Regions from separate parts of the Rahnella sp. CJA17(1/100) genome, predicted to be linked through region 2. Evidence: predicted binding sites of a transcription regulator. Region 2 holds the regulator's gene; the other holds the start of a gene.

Region 1 (7,811 bases), on a different contig from region 2:
CGTCCACCAGGTCAGCCATTGGTGAGAAGCTGAATGCATCATGCTGGCTGAGTTTCATGGCCGCAGCGGCAAAATCATCAGCAACAGCCGGTAATTCAGTCTGCTGATTTTGTGAATGGTGATGCTGTACCACGCCACTTAGCGGTTCGACATCCTGCTGATAGCGGGCCTGCTCACGCGCAGCAAACGCATTGCGCAATTCGGCTTCCTGCAAGGCAGTTTCTTCATCAGGTTCATTTTCAGTGACCGCATCGCCATAGCGCTCTTGTTGCTGAGCGGCAAACGCCTGCTGCAATGCTGCTTCCTGTAGCGCTTCTACGTCTGCCTGGATCTGTGGATCGCTATGCGTCGCAGACTGTGCCTGTTCCTGCTGTTCTGCCATACGCTGAGAAGGCAGCTTGATGCCATACGAGGCCAGCTCACGGCGTGTAGGTATACGCACCGGATTAGGACGCGGCAACTCAGGGCCAAAGCCTTTTTTCACCTGTGGATTTTCATCGCTCACAGCACTGAAGGCTGGCATAAAGGTGTTACCAGCGGAAGATGCCGTGGACTGCCCTGCCTGTGCAAGGCCGGTCGCCAGTGCTGCGGTGGCCGCCACGCTGGCCGCCTGAGCGGCATCAGGCACTGCTGAACTGAAATCAAACGGAGAACGGGAATGCTCCACGGCAGTTTGCCAGTTGCCCAGACTTGGACCGTCTTCCTCTCTGCGCTCAACTGGCGCTGGTGAAGGCGATTGCTGAACGGGCTGCGGATGGCGCGGCACTGGTGTTTCTTCCGGGATCTCGAAATTGTATAACGGCGGAATGGCCGTTGCCGGTGCTGGCTGCGGTGAAATATTAGCAACCGGCGGCTCAGCCGCATAAGGATCCGCTGCCTGTACCGGTTCAGCAACAGCCGCGCTCGCAGCAGGTGCGGTAGCCTCAGAAGAGGCCTGCGCCACAGGTTCATTCACCGAAGGCGCAGAGAACAGCACGTCATCTTCATCAGCTTCGGAAGCGGCGGCAGTTGCAGGAGCCGCTGCAGCAGTGACGGCCGGCGCGACTTTAGCAGCCGGTTTTGCGTCATCGTCTTCCAGTAGCGGAGCGTCCTCCTCGTCGTAATCATAATCATCGTCACGACGGGACCGGTTGGTCACGATATTCGTTACACCCAGCACGGCACCACCGATCTTTTCGGCGATCGTCAACCAGGACCAGCCGGTAAATAAGGTCAGGCCCGCAGCCCAGACGCATAACAGCACCAGAGTCGCCCCCACATTATTAAAGTAAGGTGTCATCGCGGTACTGAGCAAACTGCCGATTACACCGCCGGAAGCGAAGTAATACAGGTCATCAACATTGACGGCAGCAAGACCACAAGACGTGACAATGAGCGCCAGCGTGCCAATAAGGCGCAGCGAAAGGGCAAAATAATCGACGAAATCCTGTTTATCCCGCTGACGGAAAGCCGCCCAGCAGAGACACAGAATAATAGGTGGAATAGCGTAACCAAATACGCCAAAGATGAAGAACAGCGTGTCGGCCATCCATGCACCTACACCACCGCCCCAGTTATGAATTGGCCCATGCCAGGCTGTCTGAGACCAGCTTGGATCAGAGGGGTTAAAACTCACCAATGCCGCCATTAAATAAGCAGCAAAAATCGCTACCACAACCAGCAAAGCCTCCAGAAGACGGCGGCCATTGCTCAGTTTTTTCAGGGTAACTTCTTTATCTTCTGTATATTCCTGGCTCAAGAAAGGCTCTCCAGGTTCCTGTGAACTGAGAAAAAGCAACAGCGCCGAGACTCCCCGGCGCCATAGCTGTATAGATACACAGGAGTGTAGCTAAAATGACAAGGTTTTGCACCAGAACAATTACCGGGTCTTAATGACCAGGCGATTTGTCTGTTTCACTTCTTCCATCACCACATAGGTGCGGGTGTCGTTAACACCTGGCAGACGAAGTAAAGTCTCACCTAACAGCTTACGGTAAGCAGACATATCAGGTACGCGGGTTTTCAACAGGTAGTCGAAGTCCCCTGAAACCAGATGACACTCCTGAATATCTTCGAGTTTTTGTACTGCCGCATTGAACTGTTCAAACACATCCGGGGCGCCGCGATTGAGGGTAATCTCAACAAATACCAGCAACGATGCGTCCAGATAATGCGGGTTGAGCAATGCAGTATAACCATTGATGAAGCCCTGACGTTCAAGACGACGAACGCGCTCCAGACATGGAGTTGGAGATAATCCCACACGTTTGGAAAGCTCGACGTTTGAAATCCGGCCATCCTTTTGCAATTCGTTGAGGATGTTACGGTCAATACGGTCGAGATCTTTTCCCGGACGTTTTTTGTTGTCTACCATTATTATTGTCTCTCTGCTGTCCTTCCCTGCACCTGCCATACCCCAGCCAACTTCAATGTCTAAGGGTTGTCCCAAGCGAAGACCCGATGATTAAGGTTTACGCATCCAAAAGCCGTGTTGATCCCCTGTCAAAAGGAACACGGCCATAAAACGGATACTCAAAAGAAATAACCTTGTGAAATTAATAGATTGAAAACCACCAACCTGATTCACTAAACCCTGCTGCAACATAAAAACCAAAAAGCAATACCAGGACGGGTCCGTAGCAGCCAATTGCATAAATTCAAGTCACAGACAGGCAGTTAATTTCTTCTTCCCCTGATGTTTTCGCAAATGCACAGCGGATTGTCAAAGTAAAAGAAGCAAAATCAGAAGAACGTGCCAGATTGAAAAGCGGACGCCCCCTTTTTAGCTGTCTTTTATCTATGAACAATAACAACGCATCTCACCCATTATTTCGGCCAAATCCCTACAAAGAATCCTGAATTGTGGCTAAATTAACGCGTTCTGATGAACAACGTTCACAACGATCGGTCGCCGGAATGCTGGTTTTTCATCCTATCCATCAAACAGTTATCTGCCTCATCAATATTGGCGAAATCCTTTTTACGCGGGTTAAGCAGTAAAAACTATCAGACAAATCGTTAACAACATCTGAGTTTACTTTTTTTACTGCGCCGTTTTCCCTACAATCGGTTTATCGCTTGTCGCCATCGCGGAGATGAATTACGCATGAGTACGGTTAAACACAGTAAGTTATTGATCTTGGGTTCCGGTCCGGCGGGTTATACCGCAGCGGTTTATGCTGCGCGTGCAAACCTCAATCCGGTATTAATTACCGGTGTGGAAAAAGGCGGTCAGCTGACCACCACTACCGAAGTGGAAAACTGGCCAGGCGATCCGGAGGGCCTGACCGGTCCGGGCTTAATGGAACGTATGCATGAGCATGCCACCAAATTTAATACTGAGATCATTTTCGACCACATCAACAAAGTCGATTTGCAGAACCGTCCGTTCCGCCTGACTGGTGACAGCGGTGAATACACCTGTGACGCGCTGATCATCGCAACCGGCGCTTCAGCACGTTATATCGGTCTGCCTTCTGAAGAAGCTTTTAAAGGTCGCGGCGTGTCAGCCTGCGCAACCTGTGATGGCTTCTTCTATCGCAACCAGAAAGTCGCGGTTGTCGGCGGTGGCAACACCGCTGTTGAAGAAGCTCTTTATCTGGCCAATATTGCCTCTGAAGTGCATCTGATTCACCGTCGTGACAACTTCCGAGCGGAAAAAATTCTGGTGGACCGTCTGAATGACAAAGTGGCCAGCGGCAATATCGTTCTGCATACCCACAAGACCCTGAATGAAGTGGTCGGCGATCAGATGGGTGTGACAGGCGCGAGCCTGCTCGACGTGCGCACTGATGAGAAATCGCAAGTGGATGTGGCGGGCGTGTTCATTGCTATCGGCCACAGCCCGAATACCGGCATTTTTGAAGGCCAGCTGGAACTGAAAGATGGCTACATCAAAGTGCAGTCCGGCTCTCATGGCAACGCCACCCAGACCAGTATTCCGGGCGTCTTCGCAGCAGGCGATGTTATGGATCATATCTACCGTCAGGCGATCACTTCTGCCGGAACCGGTTGTATGGCCGCACTGGATGCAGAACGCTATCTGGACGGTTTATCTCAAGCCCCGGATTTATAATCACGCCTGCGGCTAGTTATCGGACCAAGAGTCCATACAAAGAGTAACGAATAAGGCGGCTTAATTGCCGCCTTATTGTTTTCAGTGTTGAGCCAAGCATGTAACATGAGCGCCCTCCCATCCGGATTGCTGCACAGACTGATGCCTGATGAATAAAACACGACAACAAGAACTTATCCGCTGGTTAAAACAACAAAGCTCACGCGCCAAAGGCTGGATCCGTCTGTCTATGATGCTGGGTTTACTTTCCGGTTTGCTGATCCTCGCGCAAGCCTGGCTGATGGCCGGATTACTGCACAGCCTGATCATTGACCACACACCGCGTGACGCCCTGCTGCAAAGTTTCCTGTTAATGGCGCTGACGTTTGTTCTGCGCGCTGTGGTCACCTGGCTGCGTGAACAGGTGGGCTTTATTTGCGGACGTGTTATCCGTCAGGAAATGCGCAAGCTGGTGCTGGATCGTCTCGAGAAGCTGGGACCTGCCTGGATCCAGGGAAAACCGGCGGGCAGTTGGGCCAGCATTATTCTTGAACAAATCGAAGATATGCAGGATTACTATTCCCGTTATCTGCCGCAGATCGCTCTCGCAGGTATTATTCCCCTCCTCATCCTGGTCAGTATTTTCCCGATTAACTGGGCCGCCGGGCTTATTTTGCTGGTGACAGCGCCGCTGATCCCGCTGTTTATGGCACTGGTCGGTATGGGGGCCGCTGATGCGAACCGTCGTAACTTTGTCGCGCTGGCGCGTCTGAGTGGGAATTTTCTCGACAGCCTGCGCGGTCTTGATACGCTTCGCCTTTTCCATCGCGGCACGGCGGAAATCGACCAGATTAAGCGTTCAACTGAAAACTTCCGCGCCCGCACGATGGACGTTCTGCGTCTGGCCTTTTTATCTTCCGCTGTACTCGAATTCTTCGCTTCTATTTCTATCGCCGTTGTCGCGGTTTACTTCGGCTTCTCCTATCTCGGTGAACTCAATTTTGGCAGTTACGGCACGCCTGTGACCTTGTTCGCCGGCTTTCTGGTACTGATACTTGCCCCTGAGTTTTTCCAGCCTCTGCGTGATCTGGGCGCGTTTTACCACGCCAAAGCGCAAGCCATCGGCGCAGCAGAAAGTTTAGTCACGTTTCTGAGCGCAGAAAGTGCCGATATGGGTGACGGCGAGCAACCCTGGCCAGCCGGGCAGACAGTGGCACTGGCAGCCCGCGACGTCATTATTCAGTCACCGCAAGGCAAAACGCTGGCCGGTCCGTTAACGTTTAGCATTCAGACCGGACAACGTATCGCGATTGTCGGCCTGAGCGGCGCGGGGAAAAGCTCCCTGCTCAACGCCCTGCTGGGCTTCCTGCCTTACCAGGGTTCCCTTACTGCCAGCGGTATTGAACTGAAATCATTGCGTAGTGACGAATGGCGTAAACAGCTGAGCTGGGTGGGCCAGAACCCGTATCTGCCCGAACTTACCCTGCGCGCCAACATTCTGCTTAATCAGCCGGAGGTCAGTGACGAACAGCTTCAGTCCGCCATTGAACGTGCGTATGTGAATGAATTTCTACCCTTGTTACCGCTGGGGCTGGAAACTGAACTGGGTGACAGTGCTGCGCGGTTATCTATCGGACAGGCGCAACGCGTCGCCGTTGCCCGCGCCCTGCTCTCACCATGCAGTTTGTTACTGCTCGATGAGCCGACCGCCAGCCTGGATGCGCACAGCGAAAAACGAGTGATGAGCGCGCTGAGCGAAGCCTCAAAAGCGCAGACTTCACTGCTTGTAACGCATCAACTGGAAGATACCCGTGACTACGACGAAATCTGGGTGATGGAGAAAGGCCTGATCGCTGAGCGTGGCACCTTCGCGCAACTGGTGGCTCAGAACGGTTTATTCGCCAGTCTGCTTTCCCGGCGGAATAAGGAGCTTTAATGATGAAAACCCTTCTGCCTTATCTCGCCCTGTACCGCCGCCACGGGTTCCGTCTGTCACTGGGTGTCATTCTGGCCATCGTCACCTTACTGGCGAGCATCGGCCTGCTGACGCTCTCTGGCTGGTTCCTGGCAGCCTCGGCAGTGGCCGGTGTCGCCGGTTTATACAGCTTCAACTATATGCTGCCCGCAGCCGGTGTGCGCGGTGCTGCGATATTTCGTACCGCAGGCCGCTATGCTGAACGTCTGGTCAGCCACGACGCGACCTTCCGTGTGCTGGCGCATTTGCGGGTGTTTACATTCACAAAAATTCTGCCGCTGTCACCGGGGGGGATTGCACATTTCCGTCAGGCTGACCTGCTTAACCGCCTGGTCGCCGATGTCGATACGCTCGATCACTTATATCTGCGGGTCATTTCTCCGCTGGTGAGTGCGCTGGTGGTGATCATTCTGGTGACCTTCGGCCTGAGCTTCCTCGACGTGAAACTGGCGCTGACGCTGGGCGCGATTATGCTGGTGCTGATGCTGCTCCTGCCGGTGATTTTCTACCGCGCGGGAAAACCTGCCGGACGTGAACTGACGGCGCTGCGCAGTAACTACCGGATGCAACTGACATCGTGGTTACAGGGGCAGTCTGAACTGGTGGTTTTCGGCGCTCAGTCACGGTTCCGCCAGCAACTCAATGATATCGAACAGCGTTGGATGTTGCGCCAGCAGCAGCAGGCAAAACTCACGGGCCTCTCTCAGGCAATGGTGATCGCAGCGGCCGGTCTGACCGTCACACTGATGCTATGGCTGGCTGCCGGTGGTATCAACCAGTTCCCGCAACCGGGCGCACTGATCGCACTGTTTGTCTTCACCCCGCTGGCGGCATTCGAAGCGCTGGGACCTGTAGCCGCCGCATTCCAGCATCTCGGGCAGGTTATCGCCTCAGCTCAGCGTGTCAGCCAGATCATCGACCAGCCCGCAGAGGTGACCTTCCCGTCTCAGGGCCCGCTGGCCGGTGAACGTGTTAGTCTGTCGCTGAAAAATGTGAATTTCACCTATCCGGGGCAACCTTTGCCGGTGCTGAAAAATATCAATCTGGATGTCCGTGCCGGTGAGCACATCGCCCTGCTTGGTCAGACCGGTTGTGGCAAATCCACCCTGCTGCAACTGCTGACTCGCGCCTGGGATATCAGCAGCGGTACGTTGGAAATTAACGGTCATCCGGTTGCTGATTACGATGAAGCGACACTGCGCAACATGATCACCGTCGTCAGCCAGCGTGCGCACGTCTTTAACACCACGCTGCGCGAAAACCTGCGCATGGCATCGCCGCAGAGCACCGACGAACAAATCGCCGATGCTCTGAAACAAGTTGATTTGCATGTGCTGCTGGAAAACGAAGGCCTGAATGCCTGGCTTGGTGAAGGCGGACGTCAGCTTTCCGGCGGCGAACAACGTCGTATCGGGCTGGCGCGAGCTTTGTTACATGACGCGCCACTGTGGTTGCTGGATGAACCCACGGAAGGGCTGGATGCAGAAACGGAACAACACATTTTGGCACTGCTGCACAAGCATTGTCAGAATAAGACGCTACTCTTAGTGACGCACCGTTTGCACGGTCTGGAAGCCCTCGACAGGATATGTGTTATGGAAGAGGGTCAGATTGTGGAACAAGGCGATCACCAGACGTTAGCTGCGGCACAAAGTCGTTATGCAAGGTTCCTTGCCCGCGCCTGACGGGGTTGTTTGTGGTTTTACGGCGGACGTGTCCGCCGGATAAGGAGATCTATGCGGTTAGTTAAGCTTGAGGCCAATTCATTGAATTTCCCGGCACCTGAAACTGCATTGCAGGAGC
Region 2 (7,811 bases):
TAAACGCACCGCTCACCGGCCATTGCCGAGCGGGGCGATCACCGGCAAGCAGGCGAAAATATTATTTGCCGGACTGGTGCTGGTGTCATTCCTGCTGGTTCTGTTGCTTAACCGCATGACCATTTGGCTGTCTCTCGCCGGACTGGCGCTGGCATGGATTTATCCGTTCATGAAGCGCGTCAGCCATCTGCCGCAGGTGGTTTTGGGCGCGGCGTTTGGCTGGGCAATTCCGATGGCGTATGCCGCTGTGAGCGAAAGTGTGCCGCTTAGCTGCTGGTTAATGTTCGTGGCAAATATCTGCTGGACGGTGGCTTACGATACGCAATACGCGATGGTCGATCGTGACGATGATTTGAAGATCGGCGTGAAATCGACAGCGATTCTGTTCGGACGTTTTGACACGCTGATTATCGGGCTGCTGCAACTGGCGACGTTAGTGCTGATGAGCATTGTCGGTCATCTTTCCCAGCTCAGCGCACCGTTTTACTGGTCGTTGCTGCTGGCTGCTGCGCTGTTTGTGCATCAGCAAAAGCTGATTGCTAAACGTGAACGTGATGCCTGTTTTCTGGCTTTCCGCCAGAACAATTATGTCGGGCTGGTGTTGTTCCTCGGTATTCTGATGAGCCTGTCAGGCTTCAATTTTTAAGTGAGTTAGCCTGCGCGACAACAATTAAAAAAACGCCCGGACTCTGTAAAAAGTCCGGGCGTTTTGTTTTTTTTAATCTGATGTCTGGCGCTAATACGGGTTAATGATCGGTATCGCGTACATCCATCTTCGGTTCAGCCGGTGGCTCCGTTGCTTGCGGCAGCTCAGAAGGCATTCCCGCACTCTCGATAGTTAGCTTGATATCCGGTGTCATCAGGTCGCTGAGCATGAGGTAAATCTCACGCGTTTGTTCCTGAATGGCATCGCCGGTGTCACTGATATAGCCTTCTGCGCGCAGTGTGCCGACCAGCGTCGAGAACACGGCTTTATCGAAGAATTCAGGGGCATTGATACCGTGCAGCACGGATAAACGCTGCGCCATAATCCGGCTCTCTTTTTCCAGTGCACCGCGGTTGATGCTTGGGTTATTGGTGAGCAGGGAGAAGGTAATCGCGTAACGTTGCAGCGTTTCACGTACGCCAGCCGCCAGCAACTGGAGGGTGCGGATACGGGCCGGATTAAGTGTCAGCTCATCATCTTCAAGGTGAATGATTTGCTGACGCGCCAGTTCCAGCGTCAGAACATCCAGCACTTGTGGCAGCTCAGGCGTATCGAAATGCATAAACAGTTCGGCTTTGAGCATCGGATAAATCAGTTCGACCTGATGCAGTAATTCCGCGCGGCTGACCTGGCGGTGGTGCATCACAATGCTTGAAATCAGTGATGGCAACACCAGCATATGATGGATGTTGTTGCGGTAATACGTCATCAGCACGGCCTGTTCGCGAGGCAGAACGATGATGTCGCCAATGTTGTCTTTCTCAACCTGGAACTTATTCATGTTCAGCGCGTGATCAAGTAACTGGTCAGCGGTCAGATCAGGCACCGTCGAATCCGCGTTGTAAGGCACGTTACGCAGCAATTGCAGATAACAGTCGATTTGCTCGGTCAGCTGTTCGCGTGTCAGTGAACGCTGACGGGAGGCCAGCAGCGCGGTACAACACAAGTTCATGGCATTGGCTGCCGCTGAATTGTTGATGCGCACCATGATCTGTTCTGCCAAATCCTGCACTGTCGGCGTCAGCCAGCTTGGACGTTGTGCTTCGATCGGGTCGATGGCTTCACGCCAGGTTGGCACGTTCTGGTTCAGGTAAGTGGTCAGATGCAGCGGCTCACCGAAGTTCACGTAACCCTGGCCGAGGTTACGCAGCTTGCGCAACCCGTTAAGCATTTGCGTCAGGCTTTCTTTCTCTTTGGTCGCACCGCGTAATTCTTTCGCGTACGTACCCACTTCCATAACGTGCTCATAACCGATGTAAATCGGTACCAGCGTAATCGGACGTGAACCGCCGCGCAGCATGGCCTGAATGGTCATGGCCAGCGTGCCCGTTTTCGGCTCCAGCAGACGCCCGGTTCGCGAACGCCCCCCTTCCACAAAGTATTCCACCGAATAACCGCGGCTGAACAGTTCGCCCAGATATTCACGGAAAACTGTCGAATAGAGCTTGTTGCCTTTAAAGGTTCGACGAATAAAGAACGCACCCAGACGGCGGAAAATCGGGCCAGCCGGCCAGAAATTCAGGTTGATACCGGCGGCAATATGCGGCGGTACCAGACCCTGATGATAGAGCACGTAAGACAGCAGCAGATAGTCCATGTGGCTGCGGTGGCAAGGCACATACACAATTTCCTGACCGTCCAGCGCTAACTGGCGTACACGCTCGGCATTATTAACGTTGATGCCTTTGTACAAACGGTTCCACGTCCAGCTCAGCACACGGTCAGAGAGGCGCACGGCTTCATAAGAGAAGTCAGCGGCAATCTCTTCCATCAGGGCGATGGCGTTTTGTTGGGCTTTTTCGTGGGAAATTTTCTTGCTGCGGGCTTCGTCTTCAATCGCTTTCTCAATGGCTTTTGAGGCCAGCAATTTATTGAATAAATCCTGACGTGCCGGAAGACGCGGACCAACCGCAGCCAGACGCTGACGGGAGAAATGCATCCGCGCCACACGTGCCAGTTTTTGAGCAATCGTCTTATCTGTGCCGTGTTCCGTCGCCATATAACGCAGGGAAACGGTATTGGAGAAACGGACGAAACTGTCCCGCCCCAGCCACAGCACTGCGAAAAATTTCTGGATACCGTTCAGCACGCGCAGATGCGGCGTGTCGTCCTGACCTTCACGGCCCGGTGCACGACCAAACATTACCGACACCGGCAACATCTGAATGTCTAAATCCGGATTATTGCGGTGCAAATCAAGGTAGTCGTGGAACAGCTTTACGGATTCCTGCTTCGGCGTGTAATAAGAGAATACGCGCGGGCCTTCGGCTATAAAGACATGGCTTGGTAGCAGGGTGCCGTCAATTTCCAGCGGAATAAGAGGATCAGGCAGATTCTGCGCCAGACATTGCGCACGCAACGTCAGCAAATCGGCTTTGGAATTATAAGGTAATACGTACAAAATCGGCCGCGTCGGGTCTAAATGCAACTCGGTAACCGGATCTGAAGGTATGACCTTGCTCTTTACCAGCAATGAGAGTGGTAAATTCAATAATGTGTAATAAAGTCTACGCCAACCTGACATAAAAACGTGAAGCCTCTTGTTAGCAATTTCGCCGCAAGGATACCAGAAAGATCCGTGGAGATCTGTGGTCATATAAAAGCTAAAATGCTGCAAACACTCTAAGGATCAGTACCCCAAATGGCGAACCAAGTCACCGGATTTACCCGAATTTATAAAGCGGCCGGCTATTCCTGGAAAGGATTCAAAGCGGCATGGCAAAACGAAGCGGCATTTCGCCAGGAGGCCAGCGTCGCTATCCCGTTAATTTTGCTATCTTTCTGGCTTGATGTCAGCACCATTGAACGTATCCTGCTGGTGGGATCCGTCGTGCTGGTCTGTGTCACGGAATTGCTCAACAGCGCGGTGGAATGTGCAATAGACCGCATCGGGCCTGAGTTTCATGTGCTTTCTGGTCGCGCAAAAGATATCGGCTCTGCTGCCGTACTTCTGACCATCATATTGGCGATTTTTGTCTGGGTCAGCATCTTTTGGTCGCGATGGTTCTGATTTGGAATCTGCATTCCAGGAATCAACGTTATGCCCTGTTTTTATTCAATCTTAGGTTTTCATTGACCGTTTAGCTGTATATACTCACAGCAAGACTGTATAAACAACCAGGGGGCGGAATGAAAGCTTTAACGACCAGACAACAAGAGGTCTACGACCTTATTCGCGATCATATCTCCACCACCGGTATGCCACCAACCCGCGCAGAGATTGCATCACGTCTGGGGTTCCGTTCTCCCAATGCGGCGGAAGAGCATCTTAAAGCGCTGGCGCGTAAAGGTGTTATTGAGATTGTTTCCGGTGCATCACGCGGCATTCGTCTGCTGATGGAAGAAGAAGAAGGTTTACCGCTGATTGGCCGCGTTGCCGCCGGTGAACCGCTGCTGGCGCAGCAACATATCGAAGGGCACTATCAGATCGATCCGGCAATGTTTAAGCCGAGCGCCGATTTCCTGCTGCGTGTCAGCGGTATGTCGATGCGTGATATTGGTATCCTTGACGGCGATCTGCTGGCCGTGCATAAAACGCAAGACGTGCGTAATGGTCAGGTTGTGGTGGCCCGTATCGATGATGAGGTCACTGTGAAACGCCTGAAAAAACAAGGCAGTGTGGTGCAGTTATTGCCAGAGAACAGCGAGTTTCAGCCGATCGTGGTGGATTTGCGCGAGCAGAATTTCAGCATTGAAGGCTTAGCCGTAGGTGTTATCCGCAACGGCGACTGGATCTGACCTTCGTACTTCGAGCTATCTCTGCGTTGGCTGCCTTCGCGAACCCCGGTCACATACTTGTGTATGCTCCCGGCGTTCGCTTAGTTGCCGCCTTGATATAACGCGAATTACTCGGTCAGATATGACTAAGTCAGAAATTGCTGTGTCAGATAGACAAGACTAAAACTAATTGAATATGGATGGCGGCCGCCTCTGGCATCCATGTGAATTCAAAGAGAAATGCGTTTCTCTCATCATCGCCCCTTTCGGGGCGATGTCATTTACAGGCATAACCTGAACCTCCGGCATGAGATTCTCTATGCAACATCATTCCCTGCGACACACACTCAAAAACACCTTTTTAAGCCCTGCCGATAAAGCGCTCTGGATGCTGGCATTGCCGATGATTTTTTCCAATATCACGGTGCCGCTCCTCGGCCTGGTGGATACCGCAGTGATCGGTCATCTCGACAGCCCGGATTATCTCGGCGGCGTGGCTGTGGGTTCGATGATCACCACTTTCCTTTTTATGCTCTTACTGTTTCTGCGGATGAGTACCACCGGCATGACCGCTCAGGCGCTGGGCGCGAAAGATAATCAGCTTCTGGCGCGTGCTTTTGTACAACCCTTCCTTCTGGCTGTGCTGGCGGGCGTCATTATTGTGGTATTCCGTCATCCGCTGATGGAGCTGGCGTTTCACATTGTCGGCGGCAGTCAGCCCGTGCTTGAACAGGCGAGGCTGTTTATCGAAATCCGCTGGTTCAGCGCCCCGGCTTCACTGGCGAATCTGGTGATCCTCGGGTGGCTGCTCGGCATTCAGTACGTTCGCGGGCCGGTGATTTTGCTGATTGCCGGGAATTTGCTGAATATCATTCTGGATCTGTGGCTGGTGATCGGGCTGGGCTGGAACGTGCGTGGCGCAGCCATGGCGACGGCAAGCTCCGAGTATTTCACGCTACTCATCGGGCTGTATTTCGTCTGGCGGGTGATGAAACGACGCGGTATCACCGGCGCAGAAATCACCTCCGCGTGGCGTGGTAATTTGCGCCGTCTTCTCGGGCTTAACCGCGACATCATGCTGCGCTCATTACTGTTGCAGCTTTGCTTTGCATCGCTAACCGTTCTGGGCGCGCGGCTGGGCAGCCACATTGTGGCGGTCAACGCCGTGTTGATGAACCTGCTGACATTTACCGCGTTTGCACTTGACGGTTTTGCTTATGCTATCGAAGCGCATTCCGGTGAGGCATTCGGTGCCCGCAACCGCGAAAAACTGCTGAATGTCTGGCATGCCGCGTGTCGTCAGGCCGGGCTGGTTGCGTTGTTTTTTGCTCTGATTTACGCGCTGGCGGGTGGGGCGATCATTGATGCGCTGACATCATTACCGGAATTGCGTGAGCTGGCGGACCGATATCTTGGCTGGCAAATTATACTGCCGCTGGTGGCTGTCTGGTGCTATTTGCTTGATGGCATGTTTATCGGCGCAACGCGTGGGCGGGATATGCGAAACAGCATGCTGGTGGCGGCGCTGGGGTTCGGGCTGACATTGTTCACTTTACCGCTGCTGGGCAATCATGCGTTGTGGCTGGCGCTGACGGTATTCCTCGGGTTACGCGGGATTTCACTGGGCTGGATATGGCGTCGTTACTGGCGGCATGACACATGGTTTTCGTCTCCGTCGCACTGATTTTTCAGCTATTTTCAAAGAAATAAGCGCAGCTTTGTCGTTATTTCATGCTTTAGATTAATCCTAATAGTGGTTTTTATCCCTGTTTAGGGAGGATTAATCGAGATTCTCTACTAACCTTTAAAGTGTTAAGGACGAGCTGCAAGACGAAATGCAGTTCATAAAACCCAAGGTAACAGGAGATATTTTATGAATAAGGACCAAGCCGACGGTAACTGGAAGCAGTTCAAAGGGAAAGTGAAAGAACAATGGGGCAAACTGACTGATGACGACCTGACAGTGGTTGAAGGTAAACGTGATCAGTTAGTCGGTAAAATTCAGGAGCGTTACGGCTATCAAAAAGATCAGGCCGAGAAAGAGCTCAATGAATGGGAAACCAAAAACAAATATCACTGGTAAGACGCGACTCCCCCTCGCGTGCCAGTGACGTATCCTGAGATTTAGCTGCTCCTACCCGGAACGCTTCAGGATACGGGTACACGGATGTACCCAACCTCTTCTCTGTACAAAACATCCCCCCTCTTACGAGTCACCTTCAAAACCTTAAAACCCGATTATTCAGCGTTTTTTCACCACAATACTGTGGTCGTGATCGCAATGGTCATGGCTGTCGCAGGTTTCTACTACTTTGCATTCTGCACATAAGCCATGCGCTTCAACGACGGAATGGCGAAGCTCAAATCCGGATTCTAATGACAGTTTTGCCAGACGCTCTTCAATGCCGTCGGTGGTTTTTTCGGTAACTAACCCGCAGCGGTCGCAGATAAACAGCGCAGAAGTATGACTTGGCTCTTCAAAATGATGGCAGAGAACATAGCTGTTTGCGGATTCAACACGGTGAATAAATCCCTGTTCCAGCAGAAAATCCAGCGCCCGGTAAACGGTCGGTGGTTTCGCCTGAGGTTCGCTTACGCGCAATAGATCCAGCAAGTCATAGGCGCTGATCGCACCGGGTTGTTGCGTCATCAGGCGCAGTACTTCCAGCCGCTGCGGCGTCAGGCGAACATTGCGCTGCTGGCAAAGTTCTTCAGCTTGTGAAAGTAATTTTTCCGGATTATTCAGGGTCATAGCAACGGTCTCTGAGCGCAGATTGGAATGAATAGGCCACATCATGCGACCACCGATGATTTTATCATGCTTGCACCAAAACGACGAATTATGCGCCATTCAGATGTGATGCAACGTCGGCATCCGCCTGCTCAGCGGCACAAGATGCCGAATCTTTGTTCTGTGGTATAATCAGCGATTACCTTCCCTCTGGCGCGAAGCCGGGGGGAGCGTCACGAACCCCTTCAGCGAATGTCAGGCCGATGTCAGAAACTCAACACGTAATGCCCCAGACCACTCCCTTTTCCGCCCAGCGTTTTTCCGTTGCGCCGATGCTTGACTGGACCGATCGCCACTGCCGCCATTTTCACCGGCTGATGACCGGCCAGACGTTGCTGTATACCGAAATGGTCACGACCGGCGCCATTATTCACGGCAAAGGGGATTATCTCGGGTTTGGCGATGCAGAACATCCGGTGTCTTTGCAGCTTGGTGGCAGCAATCCGGCTGATCTGGCGCATTGCGCAAAACTGGCGGAAGAACGTGGTTATGACGAAATTAACCTCAACGTCGGTTGCCCGTCAGATCGCGTGCAGAACGGCATGTTTGGTGCCTGTCTGATGGGTCAGGCGTCGCTGGTGGCTGACTGCATCAAAG

Evidence for each region. Region 2 encodes LexA, which represses DNA repair genes until DNA is damaged. Its sites were predicted from a motif close to TNCTGTATGTACATACAGNA; they were not measured.
Region 1: a site for LexA is predicted at 1,803-1,822, ahead of AACU55_RS21535 (DNA translocase FtsK 4TM domain-containing protein). Genes of this name have one in related genera too.

Annotation. Positions count from the first base shown of each region.
Region 1 is NZ_CAWOJA010000064.1:205,563-213,373, forward strand. It holds gene AACU55_RS21535 (DNA translocase FtsK 4TM domain-containing protein) at 1-1,738, opposite strand, end outside; gene lrp (leucine-responsive transcriptional regulator Lrp) at 1,859-2,353, opposite strand; gene trxB (thioredoxin-disulfide reductase) at 3,086-4,054, shown strand; gene cydD (heme ABC transporter permease/ATP-binding protein CydD) at 4,203-5,969, shown strand; gene cydC (heme ABC transporter ATP-binding protein/permease CydC) at 5,972-7,693, shown strand; gene aat (leucyl/phenylalanyl-tRNA--protein transferase) at 7,745-7,811, shown strand, end outside.
Region 2 is NZ_CAWOJA010000083.1:212,954-220,764, reverse strand. It holds gene ubiA (4-hydroxybenzoate octaprenyltransferase) at 1-646, shown strand, start outside; gene plsB (glycerol-3-phosphate 1-O-acyltransferase PlsB) at 747-3,230, opposite strand; gene AACU55_RS24490 (diacylglycerol kinase) at 3,348-3,716, shown strand; gene lexA (transcriptional repressor LexA) at 3,836-4,444, shown strand; gene dinF (MATE family efflux transporter DinF) at 4,743-6,107, shown strand; gene AACU55_RS24475 (CsbD family protein) at 6,297-6,506, shown strand; gene zur (zinc uptake transcriptional repressor Zur) at 6,666-7,175, opposite strand; gene dusA (tRNA dihydrouridine(20/20a) synthase DusA) at 7,439-7,811, shown strand, end outside.